Regions from separate parts of the Vibrio panuliri genome, predicted to be linked through region 3. Evidence: predicted binding sites of a transcription regulator. Region 3 holds the regulator's gene; each other region holds the start of a gene.
What was found. The regulator PurR, encoded in region 3, represses purine synthesis genes. The targets are predictions, from matches to a motif close to TNANGNAAACGTTTNCNTNA.
Positions count from the first base shown of each region.

Region 1: the regulator PurR is predicted to act here: its motif matches at 1,482-1,501, upstream of purM (phosphoribosylformylglycinamidine cyclo-ligase).
Region 2: the regulator PurR is predicted to act here: its motif matches at 2,207-2,226, upstream of purT (formate-dependent phosphoribosylglycinamide formyltransferase).

Region 1 covers NZ_AP019654.1:806,220-811,780, forward strand. Annotated here, with positions in the region: gene purN (phosphoribosylglycinamide formyltransferase) at 1-371, opposite strand, end outside; gene purM (phosphoribosylformylglycinamidine cyclo-ligase) at 375-1,415, opposite strand; gene upp (uracil phosphoribosyltransferase) at 1,596-2,222, shown strand; gene rluF (23S rRNA pseudouridine(2604) synthase RluF) at 2,759-3,865, opposite strand; gene smrA (DNA endonuclease SmrA) at 3,965-4,543, opposite strand; gene GZK95_RS03690 (DUF3149 domain-containing protein) at 4,715-4,855, opposite strand; tRNA gene GZK95_RS03695 (tRNA-Pro) at 5,113-5,189, shown strand; gene GZK95_RS03700 (TraB/GumN family protein) at 5,437-5,561, opposite strand, start outside.
Region 2 covers NZ_AP019654.1:1,509,218-1,514,778, forward strand. Annotated here, with positions in the region: gene GZK95_RS06885 (thiopurine S-methyltransferase) at 261-908, shown strand; gene purT (formate-dependent phosphoribosylglycinamide formyltransferase) at 972-2,147, opposite strand; gene GZK95_RS06895 (SLC13 family permease) at 2,389-3,807, shown strand; gene GZK95_RS06900 (ATP-binding protein) at 3,808-5,127, shown strand; gene GZK95_RS06905 (response regulator) at 5,129-5,561, shown strand, end outside.
Region 3 covers NZ_AP019654.1:1,047,273-1,052,833, reverse strand. Annotated here, with positions in the region: gene cmoM (tRNA uridine 5-oxyacetic acid(34) methyltransferase CmoM) at 1-222, opposite strand, end outside; gene elyC (envelope biogenesis factor ElyC) at 612-1,415, shown strand; gene torR (two-component system response regulator TorR) at 1,490-2,200, opposite strand; gene torD (molecular chaperone TorD) at 2,440-3,093, shown strand; gene purR (HTH-type transcriptional repressor PurR) at 3,295-4,299, shown strand; cyclic di-GMP riboswitch class I at 4,450-4,547, shown strand; gene GZK95_RS04795 (TfoX/Sxy family DNA transformation protein) at 4,659-5,249, shown strand; gene GZK95_RS04790 (TVP38/TMEM64 family protein) at 5,390-5,561, shown strand, end outside.

The DNA.
Region 1 (5,561 bases), 240 kb from region 3:
CGTTGATAAGTATTCAGACCTGGGTACTTTGGCAGTAGAGAAGGGTGAATGTTGATCATGCGACCCATATAGTGGCGAACAAACTCGCCACTCAAGATACGCATGTAGCCAGCTAAAATGATCAGATCGGGCTCAAATGTATCTATTTGACGCATCAACTCATGATCAAATGCATCGCGGGTATCGAAAGCCTTAGGATCGAGAAACACCCCAGCAGCACCGGCCTTTTTCGCGCGTTCTAACGCATAAGCATCCGCTTTGTTGGAGAATACGGCGGTTACCTTGCCATTGGTAATCGAGCTTGAACAAGCGTCGATGATCGCTTGGAGGTTGGTTCCGTTTCCAGATACTAAAACAACAATACTCTTCATAACTTAATTGATCTCTACTTGCTCTTCGTCAGCTTGTGCTGGTGCAATGGTACCAATAACCCACGCATTTTCGCCTTCTTGCTGAAGTAACTTAACCGCTGCGTCTGCTTGGTCTGCTGGTAGTGCAACAATCAGTCCGACACCGCAGTTAAAAGTACGGTACATTTCATGTGTGGTTACATTGCCTTGCTCTTGCAACCATTTAAAGATGACTGGCCATTCCCAACTGTTGCCATCAATAACTGCTTTGGTACCTTCAGGTAGCACGCGAGGGATGTTTTCCCAGAAGCCACCACCTGTGATGTGAGAAATTGCATGGATATCATGTTGCTCAATCATCTTTAATGCTGATTTGATATAGATTTTTGTTGGCTCTAGTAGGTGTTCACCAATAGTGCGACCTTCAAGCTCTTGGTTTTTGTCCGCAGCAGAAACTTCTAGAATTTTGCGAATCAGTGAGTAACCGTTTGAGTGAGGACCACTTGAACCAACCGCAATAAGTGCGTCACCCGCAGCAACTTTAGTACCGTCGATAATGTCTTCTTTTTCTACTACGCCGACACAGAACCCTGCGACATCGTAATCTTCGCCTTCGTACATACCAGGCATTTCTGCGGTTTCACCACCAATTAACGCACAACCAGCTTGAACACAACCTTCAGCGATACCAGAAACAACATCCGCTGCCGTATCAACATCCAATTTGCCGGTTGCATAGTAGTCAAGGAAGAATAGAGGCTCTGCACCTTGTACAATCAAGTCATTAACACACATTGCTACAAGGTCAATACCAATTGTGTCATGCTTGTTCATATCCAATGCTAAGCGCAGTTTTGTGCCTACACCATCGGTACCAGAAACTAACACAGGTTGCTTGTATTTGGTCGGCAGTTCACAAAGTGCACCAAAGCCACCAATACCACCCATTACTTCTGGGCGACGAGTACGTTTTACGGCACCTTTAATACGATCGACAAGTGCGTTACCTGCATCGATATCAACGCCAGCATCTTTATAGCTAAGAGAAGTATTATTGCCACTCACGGGAAGTCCTCGGTCTAGTCAGTTGGATATGAGAAAACGGCGCTATTCTAACAGTGGATAAAGCGCAATAGCAAACGTTTGCGTAAGTTTTTTATCGTACACTAGAGCAAGAAATGCAGCGCGAAATCGTTTATAATCTGAAGGTTTGTTTAAAAAATACCAAAAAAGCCGGAGATGGACATGAAAGTTGTTGAAGTAAAACACCCACTCGTTAAACACAAAATTGGTCTAATGAGAGAAGGTGATATCAGCACGAAGCGCTTCCGTGAATTAGCAACAGAAGTTGGTAGCCTACTGACTTATGAAGCAACCGCGGATTTTGAAACTGAGAAAGTAACCATTGAAGGCTGGAATGGTCCAGTTGAAGTTGACCAAATCAAAGGTAAAAAAGTAACGGTAGTGCCGATTCTACGTGCAGGTCTTGGCATGATGGATGGTGTACTAGAGCACGTACCTAGCGCACGTATCAGCGTTGTTGGTGTATACCGTGACGAAGAAACTCTTGAGCCAGTTCCATACTTCAACAAGCTAGCTTCAAACATCGATGAGCGTATTGCATTGGTTGTTGACCCAATGTTGGCAACGGGTGGTTCTATGATTGCAACCATCGATCTTCTGAAAGAGAAAGGCTGTCAGGCAATTAAAGTGCTTGTTCTTGTTGCAGCACCAGAAGGTATTGAAGCTCTTGAGCGCGCTCACCCAGATGTAGAGCTTTACACTGCGGCAATCGATGAGAAGCTAAACGACAAAGGCTACATCGTTCCGGGTCTAGGTGACGCAGGCGATAAGATCTTCGGTACTAAATAAACCGAATCAAATGTTAAAAGAGGAGCTTAGGCTCCTCTTTTTTTGCCTAGTAGGGTTAGAGTTTCGTTAAAACTCGTCATCCCATAGTGCGCTGAACTCAATTATGTCGCTCCTTAGAACGCTGAGTTAAGACTGTCATTCCATCGAACGCTGAATTCAAACTTGTCATTCCATAGAGCGCTTTAGCGCGAGTAGGGAATCTTTTACCGCTCTGCTTAAGTTGCCTTATAGATCCCCGACTCGGCTGCGCCTCTCGAGGATGACAAATGGGATGGGAGGGAAACTCGCCATCTCATAGTGCGCTGAACTCAAACACGTCGCGCCATAGAATGCTGAGTTAAGACTGTCATTCCATAGAGCGCTGAATTCAAACTTGTCATTCCATAGAGCGCTTTAGCGCGAGTAGGGAATCTTTTACCGCTCTGCTTAAGTTGCCTTACAGATCCCCGACTCGGCTGCGCCTCTCGAGGATGACAAATGCGCAGAGAGAACGCTGCTAGCTAAAAAGAAGGCTTGCCAATGGCAAGCCTTCTTTGTTATTTCTTCAGACTCAATGTCCCGCCTACGCGAGGGGCCGAACTTGGTTTACGGTCGCTAGATTTGTGATGTGTTGGCTTTGCGTGACTTGGTTTGCCTCGGTTCGCTTTGCTATTAAACTCACCATCACGTTTTGGCTTATTGTAACCCTTGCCTTTATTGTCGCTACGATGTTCATTGTCGCGCTGGTGGCTACGTTCGCTGTTACGACCTTTCTTCGAGTTTGGAGCATGGCGGAACTCATCCGCGTTACGCCCTTTAAAAGTGCGACTCTTCTGGTTACGACGGGCTGTTGAACTTTGGTTCTCTTCTCGGCTATCAAACAGTTTAGCATCGGTCGCTTTACGAATGCGTTGACCTTTTGCATCTAAGGTTGAGGCTTCTTCGGTGCTCACTGAGCCTTCACACATAGCGTGAATCTCATTAATCTCATCGTCTGTTAAATAGCGCCATTGTCCATTTGGAATACCATCTAGACTGATGTTCATAATGCGCACACGGCGAAGTTTAAATACTTCATAGCCTAATGCTTCACACATGCGGCGAATTTGACGGTTTAGTCCCTGTGTTAAAACGATGCGGAAAGAGAATTTGGTCTCTTTGCTCACTTTACACGGCAGTGTCACGGTATCAAGGATGTTAACCCCTGAGCTCATGGCTTTGAGAAACTCATTGGTGATCGGCTTATCGACGCGAACCACATACTCTTTTTCGTGATTATTACCCGCACGTAAGATTTTGTTCACTATGTCGCCATCGTTGGTCAAAAAAATCAGACCATCTGAAGGTTTGTCTAAACGTCCAATTGGGAAAATACGCGATTTGTGACCGATGAAATCGACGATATTACCAGGGATATCGCGCTCAGTCGTACAGGTAATGCCGGTAGGCTTATTTAGCGCAATATAGACAGGCTTTTCTTTTGCTTTTAATGGGTTGCCATCAATACAGACATCATCGTTTGGCAATACTTTCATTCCCATCTCTGGCATTTTGCCATTGATAGTAACTCGGCCTTGTTCGATCAATTTGTCGGCTTCACGGCGTGAGCAAAAGCCGGTTTCGCTGATGTATTTGTTTAGACGTTTGGCATTATCTTGTGACATAGGATTTCTCTTAACGTTTCCCAACGGCAAATATAGACAGCCATGTGAATCCGTCACATGGCATTGAAACTCGCGGCGATTGTAACAGTGCTGAACAGGTTAGCCCATTCGTTTTTGATGGCGTTCGCGGTTTTCGAGCTTTTTCTCGCTGCTTTTTCTTAGTAGAACGTAGACGGCGCCCGTCCCGCCATGGAAACGTTGCGCACTATGCGCACACTGAACATCGTTGATTTGCATTAACCATTGTGCCACGTAACTCTTCATCATCGCTGGAGGGTTAGAGCGTTCACCGCGGCCGTGTACTATCACTACCGTTCGTATATCCATACGCATACATTGCTTAAGGAAGTTGACGACTTCGTCGCGTGCTTGTTTAAGCGTTTTACGATGCAAATCGAGTCGAGCTTGAATCGGGTACTTACCTAAACGTAACTTACGGTACACACCGTCTTGAACACCATCTCGTTTAAACTCAATGATATCGTCAGGTTTAATCATTGGCGCATGGTCAATCGACAGGTATTCAGGGTCATCTTCCGTTAACCAAATGGCAGCTTCGCGTTTGGCGAGTTGAGCGTCACTGACGTGATGGGTTTTCTTTAGTTCAGCAGTATCATTGTGCAGGGGCTTTACATCCCCCATCATTTGTTGGAATAAGTCGAAGTCATCTTGAGACATAACGGCATCTCAGGCTAGGAGTTCAATATTTTGATTATACCCAGTCTAAGAGGAGAGTGATCATTTTTCTCGGTACGTCGTATTTTAAAAGTGGAAAAAGAAAAAACCGAAGTAGACAGAGAATCTACTTCGGTGCAAAGCGTTAGGCTAATACTAGCAAAGCTTAGCGATCTAGTGAGGAGATTTGTCAGTCATTACCTTGTAAACGAAGAAACCGCCATAAAAAAGCATTAGACCTAAAGCGCCGAAAATAACGATCATTGACGAAAGTCCAACTGCATTACCAAAAAGGAGATCGAGCCAAAAGTCCATGTTTCCTCCAAAGTTCCGAAGACGAGTAATAGGTTAACTTTTGGTCAGTAAATATTAATGATCTGGATCAATTGTGTTTTTATGGTTATTAAATTGTTTTCTTTAGTGTGTCTTTGCTCACAATTTGTAGCCCGTTGATGCTGTTTTAGGCAAACAGAACGATGTAGTGATTAATTTGCGGAAAACTACTTGCGTTGTGCGTAATAATCAGTAATATACGCATCCGTTGACGGGCAAAGTGCTCGAATAAAACATTTCGGTGAATAGCGCAGCTTGGTAGCGCATCTGGTTTGGGACCAGAGGGTCGGGGGTTCGAATCCCTCTTCACCGACCATCTTAAAGAAGCCGCAGCAGAAATGTTGCGGCTTTTTGCATTCTGCGCATTTATAGCGCATCGGGTCGGGTGCGGAAATCGGGTCGGGTGCGGAATGCCGCCCAGTTCGAATCCCCTTTACCGACTATCTAAAAGCAGCTTCAGCAGAACGTTGCGGCTTTTTGCATTTTGCGCACTTATAGCGCATCGGGCCGGGTGCGGAATGCTGCCCAGTTCGAACTCCCCCTTACCGACTATCTAAAAGCGGTTACAGCTTGAACTGGCACTGGGTGGGTTGACTTTTAGAACGTTGAGTAATGGTAAAGCCCTGACTTTCTAATAGTGACAGCAAATTTTCATGACCTATCAAATGCAATGCGCCAACCACCACTA
Region 2 (5,561 bases), 460 kb from region 3:
GAGCAAACTCAATCCTAACAAACAGTGAAGGTTAGAAAACATTAACTGGCTCTCAATTGTGAGTATTGCTACTTACTTTGAGTGAGACTGGAATAAGAAGTTCATGCAAAAGATGTAACTAAATTTATCTTTGCGGCGCTCTTTGCCTACTCATGGGACACAGTATATCGAACCTAAATGAACACAACCTGAATGGTTTGTTTAAATTTGCGGTGGTTTTCGCTAGTCTTAGCCCTCAAAAGTCAGCCGAGAAAATTACAATGAAAGATCCAGAATTTTGGCACAATAAATGGGCGGCAAACCAAATCGGTTTTCACCTTGAAGACGTAAACCCATTGCTCATCAATTATTGGCCTGCCACCAATCCTCAAATGAATGACAAAGTCTTTGTTCCACTGTGTGGCAAATCAGAAGACTTAATCTGGCTGGCCCGCAAACACGAAGATGTCCAAGGTGTGGAGTTAAGCAATATTGCTGTGCGTTCGTTTTTTGCTGAGCATTTTTACACTCCAATGGTGATGCCAATTGGCGGTCAACATGAGCTATTCCAGTTTGATGAGCTATCGATCTATGTTGGGGATTACTTCACCGCACCAATCAAACCAGTTGATATTGTTTATGACCGAGCAGCGTTGGTGGCGCTACCTGAAGAGATGCGTGATGAGTACGTAACTAGACTAAAAAGCTTACTTAATCCTGGCGGCCGTATCTTGCTGATTAGTTTAGATTACGCTCAGGAGGAGATGGCGGGTCCACCGTTTTCGGTGCCTGAGCAAGAGATACGTCTCCACTTCTCCGACTACACGGTGACCAAGCTTTACCGTGACGAAGGGGACGAAAATCACCCGCGCATCAAGCGCAATAGCTTAAGTCGCTTTGCGGAGGAAGTGTACTTGATCGAGTCTTAATCAGGCACAAAAAACGCTTGGTATCCAACTTCGCCAAGCGTTTTCATTTTTACAAAGTAGCGCTTAGTAAATGATGGTGATTTTACTCGCCGCAGTGATGGCATCATCAATCGCTTGCTCTATGGAGTCGCGTTGCGTAATTGCAACGCCGAGTCGGCGGCGACCGTCAATGTTTGGTTTGCCAAAAAGCTTAAGTTGCGTTTTAGGCGCGTTTAGCGCATCAGCGAGCCCTTGGTAGCGAATGTTGTTTGACGTTCCTTGACCAAGAATGACTGCCGAGGCACAAGGACCATACTGCGTAATGTTAGCGATAGGCATACCAGTAAAGGCGCGCACGTGTAGAGCAAATTCAGACATATCTTGCGAAAGCAGCGTCACTAGACCTGTGTCATGTGGGCGAGGGGATACTTCATTAAAGATGACAGTGTCACCTTTTACAAACAGTTCTACGCCAAATATACCGTAACCGCCTAGGGCATTGACCACTTGCTCTGCTGCGTGTTGTGCGGCTTTAAGAGCGTTATCAGACATGGCTTGTGGCTGCCATGATTCGCGGTAATCACCATCTTCTTGTCGGTGACCAATCGGCGCGCAAAAATGCACACCATCAATCGCTCGAACGGTCAGTTGCGTAATTTCGTAGTCAAAGTCGATAAAGCCTTCAACAATGACACGACCTGCACCAGTGCGTCCTCCTTCTTGTGCGTAGTGCCATGCTTTTTCAATATCAGCTCTGTTTTTGATGACGCTTTGTCCTTTGCCAGACGAACTCATCACGGGTTTACAGACACAAGGGATGCCCACCGCTTCAATTGCTGCGACAAAATCTTGGTAATTATCGGCAAAGCGATAAGGCGAAGTGGTCAAACCGAGCTCTTCAGCGGCAAGGCGGCGAATGCCTTCACGGTTCATGGTCAGTTTAGTGGCGTTTGCAGTGGGCACCACGTTGAGACCTTTTGCTTCTAGTTCAACCAGTTTGTCGGTGGCGATGGCTTCGATCTCTGGCACCACATAATCGGGTTGCTCTTGTTCGATGATGTTAGCTAGCGCTTGACCATCGAGCATATCAACCACATAGCTGCGGTGCGCGACTTGCATCGCTGGCGCGTTTTCATAGCGGTCGCAGGCAATCACTTCTAGCCCCAAACGTTGACACTCAATCGCCACTTCTTTGCCTAACTCACCAGAGCCTAATAAAAGTACACGAGTAGAATTTTCACTAGTTGCCGTACCAAACATACACACCCTTTGCTTTGAAGATATTGAAAACTGGCTCGGATCATACTGGATTGGAAATAAAAAGCAAACGTTTGCGCTTTGGTGTTCATTGGCTTGCCGACAATAAAATCTGACCCAAACCACACTTTTTTGACGCAATGTTCCATCAATGTGAATTCATTGATCTAACGCCAAATTATCGCGTCAAAACAGGAGGATGATGAGATTAGCTAGTTAAAATCTCAGGAAGAGTAGTTACGTAATGCGTTCATATTTGAAATACATTATCCCAGTGGTCATTCCACTATTGATCCTTATGATGCCTCTCAGTGCCTTTCCATTTGAAGGCATTACGGTATTGCAACAAAGGGTTATCGCAATTTTCCTTTTAGCCGCTTTATGTTGGGTGTTCGAACCAATCCCAATTTATGCCACATCGGTAGTCATTATTGTTCTTGAGCTATTGATGCTTTCGGATAAAGGGTTGATTTTCTTCCGTTTGGAGCAAGGAGAGGCGCACTTTGGTCAGTTGTTAAAGTACAACGAGATCATGGCAACGTTTGCCAGCCCGATCATTATGCTGTTCTTGGGTGGTTTTTTCCTTGCGATGGCTGCCACTAAGTATCGTTTGGATGTCAACTTAGCAAGGGTATTGCTGAAACCGTTTGGCAATGACCCCAAGTACGTGATGCTTGGTTTAATGCTGATTACCGCTATCTTCTCGATGTTTATGTCAAACACGGCAACCACGGCGATGATGCTTTCGATTCTGACCCCAGTTATTGCTGTGTTTGGTCCGAAAGACCCGGGCCGAATAGCCTTTGCGCTGTGTATTCCTGTTGCGGCTAACATCGGTGGTATCGGTACGCCGATAGGCACACCACCCAATGCGATTGCACTAAAATATCTTGTGGGTGACAACTTTATCTCTTTTGGCGAGTGGATGGCATTTGGCGTGCCATTTGTGGTGGTGATGATGGCGCTCGCGTGGTTTTTGATTATCGCGCTATACCCCGCTGAGCAAAAGAGTATTGATTTGTCGATCAAAGGCAAGTTCCTGAAAACACCTAAATCTATCGTGGTTTACCTGACTTTTGGTTTGACGATTCTATTGTGGTTGATGGGCTCTGCGCACGGCATGAACTCGTATACAGTGGCTTTGATTCCGGTCGCCGTCTTCTCTTTAACTGGCATCATCAACAAGGAAGATCTTAAGAAGATTTCATGGGATGTGTTGTGGTTGGTGTCAGGTGGTATCGCGCTTGGACTGGCATTGGATAAAACCGGTCTGGCGAGTTTGGTCGTGCATAGTATTCCGTTTGACGAGTACTCACCTTACATCGTGTTGTTCGGTGCGGCGTTCCTCTGTTTGTTGATGGCGAACTTTATGTCGCATACCGCGACTGCAAACTTATTGATGCCAATTATGGCGGCACTGGGTTCATCAATGGTTTCTTTGGCGCCACTGGGTGGCGAGGTGACGCTAATCCTAGTCGTGACATTTGCAGCATCACTGGGCATGTCATTACCGATTAGTACACCGCCAAATGCTTTGGCCCATGCGACCGGTAACGTGCAAAGTAACCAAATGGCAAAGGTTGGGGTGATTCTTGGTGTGGTCGGGGTAATACTCAGTTTTGTGTTGGTGTGGGTTCTTCATTCAGTAGGGCATATAGGCTAGATGTTTCAACCAGATGTAACCAGTTTAATCAATCGTTATTTCAGTCATCCTGAGCGCACCATATCGGTCGCAGCGGATGAAACGCTGATCGACCAAAACGGTCGCAATGAACGGCTTTACTATGTGCTTGAAGGGGAACTCGAAGGGTTCGCTTCTGCGGGAGAGAACACCACTAGAGTGTTTCACGCTTGCCAAGGGGCGTTTATCGGCGTTCATAGCTTTTTCTCTGGTACATGGATTGCGTCATCGACGGTCATCGCGAAGACCAACGCAAAACTGGCGTGGATAGATCGCCATATTCCGCCTGTTGAACAAGAGACTTTTGGTCCGCTTACCGCACAATTTACGCCAGTGATTGTCAATGAGCTTTCACGTCGTCAATGGCGGGCGACACAAGAAGCGTTGGCAAAAGAAAAAGTATTGAAAAAGCTTTACCTTGCTGAGCAGATGACAACCTTGGGGCAGTTAGCCGCAGGGCTCGCCCATGAGCTAAACAACTCAATTGGTGTAGTCAGCAGTAAGTCAGAACGACTTGAACATATTGTCGTCACCTTGTTAGAAGCGTTACACCCAGAGGCGAGCGAGTTTTTTGATCACGGTTTACTTAATGGGCAAAAGAGCTCCTCAAGTGACGTACGCATTCGGGCGAAAACATTTGAGAAGCGCTATGGGTTAGATTCGTCGACAGCAAAAGATTTGGCCCGAGCAGTGGCGGGCGACAGCGTGGCTGAGCAATGGCTACGTAACCCTCAAGATGCTGTTAAATACTGGAAAATGGGGCGTGACCTTCATGACCTTCGCTCTGCCGCAAAACATACCGTAGGCATTGTGCGTTCGGTTAAGCAGTTGGGTAGGGTAGATGTTGATGCAATCGAAGACATTAATATCAATGAGAGTATCAACCGAGCGGTTGCGTTATTGCAAAGTGATTTGCGTACGGTCGAAGTCAGACTTAGCCCAGGTGAGATTCCTCCGTTTAGAGGATCACAAACTGAATTGGTTCAGGTGTGGGTTAACATTATTAAAAACGCCTGTGACGCAATGAACCAAACCGCAGCGCCAGTGATTGAGATTAAAACACGAGTGAATCGCAATCGTTTATTAGTGACGATTACGAACAATGGACCAGAAATAGAACCAAATACACGCAGGCGGTTATTTGATCCTAATTTCACCACTAAGAAAGGCGGTTTATCTTTTGGACTGGGATTAGGCTTATCAATTGTTCGCCGGATTATTTCCAGCTATGGCGGAAGCATTGCAGTAAAAAGTGACAGTCAGAAAACTATTTTCAGAATTAAATTACCTATCGAGGACTAACATGGACAAGCTAAATGTAATTTGCGTCGACGATCAGCGAGAGGTGTTAAGCGCGGTATTGCACGATCTTGAACCTTTGGCTGAGTGGTTAAACATCGAAGACTGCGAGTCGGCAGACGAAGTGTTATCTCTTATGGATGAGATTGACGCTGAGGGCGAGCATATCGCGGTGCTGATATCTGACCACGTAATGCCGGGTAAAACTGGAGTTGAGTTGTTAACGGAGGTAAGCGGTGATCGTCGCTACTTACATACTAAAAAAGTGCTGCTGACTGGGCAGGCGACTCATACCGATACCATTCAGGCGATTAATACCGCAGGGATAAACCAATATTTTGAAAAACCTTGGCAGGCTAACTCACTGGTGGAGTCGATAACACGCTTGGTTACTGAGTACATTTTTGATGCCGGTTTAGACTATAGCCAATACCATC
Region 3 (5,561 bases):
TAGCGCTACTTGGTGTCCGAGTTTAGCTATTTTTTGTGACATTTGTGCCAGACCACCGCCCGCATCCAGTATGTTCAGGCGTTGTTGGTCACTTTGGAGCATGGACAAAGCTTGTGCAAGATCTTGCCAAACAATTACTTGGCGAATCTCACCTTTGTCCGAACCGTAAATATTTTTTGCAAATTTGTGGGCAATATCGTCGAAATTGCGGTCTTCAGTCACAGCGGCTTGGGTTATCATGTTAAAGGTCTGCTGACCTTTTGTGGAAAATTCTGTTCGAACAAAAAAGCGTTTTAGTCGCGACGAGAGGTTTGTAGCCTAGTCACTCTGAGCCCAAATAGCTCTCTTTCAGAGTCAAACTCTGTAATCGGGGGCGCCGAGTTCGAACCCTTCGGGCATTGTCTGTTGCACTTCCTATTACGTTGCTGGCTTACTAAGTAAAAACTACCCGCTCAGCGGTTATCGTGTATAAAAAAGCGACAAACGAATGCAAAAATCATTTCAAAAGGCCATTAGCCCCTTGGTACTGCTATTCTGTCACAAGAAAGGCAGATATAAATAGGGATTATCTTAATTTATAATCAACTGGTGTTTTTTCGGACTATTTAATCATGTTTGAGCTGAAAAAAATCGTTTCTTCCTTGCTCATGCCTTTGCCAGCGATGCTGATCATCGGATTTTTGGGCTTAATGTTAATTATGTTTACTCGCAAGCAGAAAACAGGCTGCTTTGTGGTGTTGTTTTCCTTTGTGGGCATCTTCCTGATCTCTTTCCAACCTGTCGCTTCTCGCTTATTGATGCCGCTAGAACGCCAATATACCGCCTTTTTACCTGTCGATAAGTCGATTGACTATGTCATGGTACTGGGTAGCGGTCATGTGGTGGATGACCAAATTCCCCCAACCTCTGAACTAAGCCGCACCGCTTTGATGCGTTTATCTGAAGGCATTCGCATTATGCGCATCTATCCGGGTTCAAAGCTCATACTCTCCGGCTATTCAGGCGGCACTGAGGTGAGCAATGCACGTATGATGGCAAAAGTGGCTCTCGCTCTTGGGGTGTCAAAATCCGATATTATTCTGCTTGAGACAGCAAAAGACACATGGGAAGAAGCTCGACAAGCCGCAGCCTTTGTACAACGGAAAGAGTTGATACTAGTCACGTCTGCAAGCCATATGGGCCGGGCGCTCAATGAGTTCCACTCTGCTGGATTAAACCCTTATCCTGCGCCGACCAACTACTTAGCACAAACCGAAATCCATCAGTTTTGGAGTAAGTACACGCCTAAAGCGATTTACTTAGAGCAGACCGAGCGATACTGGCACGAAACTCTTGGACGCATTTGGCAGACGCTACGCAACTGGGCATCGGATTATGAAGAGACCGCAATCGAAGCCTCACAGAGTAAAGTGTAGCGGGATGTAGGTAATCTTTGCCGCAAAAAAAAAACCGAAGCTGAGCTTCGGTTTTTTTACACTTATACAGTCAATTAATCACCAGCAAACATGTAGCCTTCACCATGAACCGTCACAAAGATTTGTGGGTTCTTTGGATCAAACTCCATCTTAGCGCGCATGCGACGAATCAGTACATCGATGGTACGGTCGTTAGGTGCATCTACGCGGTGGCTGATCATATTGAGAATGCGTTCGCGGCTTAATACTTGGTTAGGGTAAGAAGACAGCGCCACAAGTAGTTCGTACTCAGCTTTAGTTAGCTTAACCGGTTCGCCGTTACGGCTTAAAGCACGGCGTTGAATGTCAAACATCCACTCGCCAAAGCGAACAATGTTTGCGTCGTTCTTTTGATCAACAACGCTACCTGCATTACGAGCAGCAGAAATGCGCCACAACAGGTTCTTCACGCGCACTAGCAGTTCGCGAAGTTCAAACGGTTTGGTTACGTAATCATCTGCGCCCATTTCGAGACCGACGATTTTATCAATGCTATCCGTGCGTCCTGTTACCAGGATAATTCCAATGTCCGATTGACTACGCAGTTCGCGCGTTAGCATCAGACCATCTTCACCAGGAAGATTGATGTCTAACATAACTAAGTCGATCGAATGATTTTGTAGTGTGTCGCGCATCTGCTCGCCGCTCTCAGCTTCGCTGACCGTGTAACCTTCATTTTGAAAGTAGCCAACTAGCTTGCTGCGAGTGACCGCGTCGTCTTCTACTACTAATACGTGATAGCTCATCTAAACCACTTAATTTACATTGGGAATTAATTTCAACAGTATTCTATTCATAAACCGTAACATTTCTAGTATTTGTTATATTAAAATCAAGAAAGATGATTTTTTATTGATTCAAGACAAACCTAGCCCACCTGTTAACAATATTCCATTTTCTATCCCATTTTTTCACAATACACGTTATCGCTATTCATGTTTGTTCGCTAAAATATTAATAGTACTGAAACTTGGAGCATTGTTAGATGCAAGAATTAAAAGCGTTTAATGAAAAACGTGCAGAGATTTACTGGTGGTTTTCGAGTCTGTTCGCAAGAGAACTGACTGAAACAGAGCTTGCACAATATCAAAGCCCTGAAATCCGCGGCTTTCTTGCTGGTCTAGGTGAAAACCCAACCCTAAAACCTGCGGTTGACCGATTGGTGGACGCGCTCAATAGACAAATGGATCGCGAAGATGGTCAACTAGAGCTTGCAGCGGATTTTTGTGACTTGTTCTTAAAATCAGACAAAGAGTCTGCACTACCGTACGCCTCTATGTATGTGGGTACGACAGGCCTATTGCATGATGAACCCGCAAACCAAATGCAAGATCTACTGACTCAGCATGGTGTGGCGGTAAATCAGGACTTAAATGAGCCTGCTGACCATATCGCAATTGAACTTGATCTGTTGGGCAATATGATTATTCGCTCAAATGAGTTGGAGCAAGAGCGCCACCTCAATGATGCGTTGATCGAGCAAGAAGCGTTTATTCGTCAGCACATTCTAAATTGGGTGCCAAAGTTCACAGCGAAAAGTCAAACACTCGACGCTTTTGGTTTTTACTCTTCTGTGGCCTCACTGCTGGTGGCATTCCTTGAATTGGATTGCGCCTATTTAGTGGGTGAAGAGGAATAACACCCCTTCTCATAAAATGAGAGCGGGTTTTTCGTTTGCTACTGGCGGCGATGCGGTCTAAAATCGAAGCCGCAAACGATAAAAAGACCAAACAAGTACAAACCGCTGTAAAAAAGCGGTTTTTGTATTTCTATTACTTTCTGCCAGTTTTATTCAAAAATGTGAATAGCCATGTGGCAGCTATAGAAAGGATCATACCTTATGGCCACTATTAAAGATGTTGCTCGCCTTGCCGGCGTATCAACCACGACAGTCTCACACGTTATTAACAAAACGCGTTTTGTTGCGGAAGCAACTCAAGAGCGCGTGATGGAAGCCGTCACTGAACTAAACTACGCGCCAAGCGCTGTTGCGCGTAGCTTAAAGTGCAACAGTACCCGCACAATTGGTATGTTGGTGACGCAATCAACTAACCTATTCTTTTCTGAAGTCATCGATGGTGTAGAAAGCTACTGCTACCGCCAAGGTTACACACTTATCCTATGTAATACCGGTGGTATCTACGAAAAGCAACGCGATTACATTCGCATGCTCGCTGAAAAACGCGTCGATGGTATTTTGGTGATGTGTTCTGACCTAACAGAAGAACTGAGTGAAATGCTGGACCGCCACAAAGACATTCCAAAAGTAGTTATGGATTGGGGTCCGGAGAGTTCTCAAGCGGATAAGATCATCGATAACTCGGAAGAAGGTGGCTATCTTGCTACCAAATACCTAATCGATCATGGTCACAAAGACATCGCTTGTCTAAGCGGTCACTTTGAAAAAGCAGCCTGTCAGGAACGAATTCAAGGCTTCAAGCGCGCGATGAATGAAGCGAACTTGGCAGTAAATGAAGATTGGATCTTAGAAGGTAACTTCGAGTGTGATACTGCTGTGCTAGCGGCAGATAAAATCGCAGCGATGGATAAACGCCCAACAGCAATTTTCTGTTTCAATGACACCATGGCCCTTGGTCTAATGAGTCGTCTGCAACAGAAAGGTATCCGTATTCCTGAAGATATGTCTGTGATTGGTTATGACAATATCGAGCTTGCTGAGTACTTCTCGCCACCACTGACAACGGTTCACCAACCTAAACGTCGTGTTGGTAAAAATGCCTTCGAAATCTTACTTGAACGCATTAAAGACAAAGAGCATGACAAACGCGTATTTGAAATGCATCCAGAAATCGTTGAACGCTCTACGGTAACCAAATTACCTTAACTCAATGATTATTATAACAATAGCCGATGTGAGATTAGTCGGCTATTGTGACTCCTACCCAACTTAATTCTTGCATTAAGATCACAATTCTTTCATAGTATGGTGATACTTTGAAACAGAAGTATTTAATCTTTAGCAAGGCAAATTAAGTCACGCACAGGGCAAACCATTCTGAAAAGATGGGACGCAAAGCTTCCGGCCTAAACTTTTATGCACAGCATAAGACGTATGGTAGCGGGGTTGCCGATGGTAGAAATGCGCGCGTTAACGGATTATTCTCCTATTTCCTGCATAACTGCTAATCTTTCGGACCTGATTTGGTGGCGTATTGACATACACATACACCGAGAAAGTACTGAATGGACAAACCAATTCTTAAAGACTCGATGAGGCTCTTTGAGCCGCTAGGTCGTATTAAATCTCGCTCTATGTTTGGTGGGTTTGGGATTTTTGCAGACGAAACTATGTTTGCGTTAGTTGTAAATAATAAGCTTCATATTCGAGCAGACAGCATTCTCGCCAAGCAGTTTAAACAACAAGGATTCGAGCCGTACGTGTACCACAAACGTGGGTTTCCTGTTGTCACTAAATACTTCGCTCTGAGTGAAGATTTGTACAGTAATAGCACCAAAACGCTTGAGATTGCACGTGAAGCACACGCACAAGCTCAAGTTGAGAAATCAGCGCAAGCTGAAACAAAACCAACTCGCATTAAAGATTTACCGAACCTTCGCTTAGCGACTGAGCGAATGCTGAAGAAAGCCGGTATCGATAATGTTGAGCAATTGCAGCAAGCGGGCTCTGTAGAGGCTTATAAAGCGATTCGCGAAACTCACTCTAGTGATGTTAGCCTAGAGCTGTTGTGGTCTCTTGAAGGCGCAATTAAAGGGACACACTGGTCAGTGGTACCCCAAGAGCGCAGAGATGAGCTACTCTCTCGACTTCAATAAACACTAGCCAGCGAATTTCGCTGGCTTTTTTTATGAAAGTTTTTCTTCACTTTAAGGTTCTTATCTACCAACAGAGACAAGATTCCCCCAACAGCTAAACTAAGAATAAGCGGACGCAAAAAAGGGAAAGGAGAGCGAAGATGAACAAAAAATTATTGATAGGGATAGCACTGATCGCCCTAATCGCGGTGTTAATTTCACAATTTGGTGATCAACTCACGTTGGAAAATGCGAAAGCTCAGCAAGCGGCTCTTGGTGAGTTTATTGCGCAGAATTTCGTACTTGCCGCCATCATCTACTTCTCCGCTTATG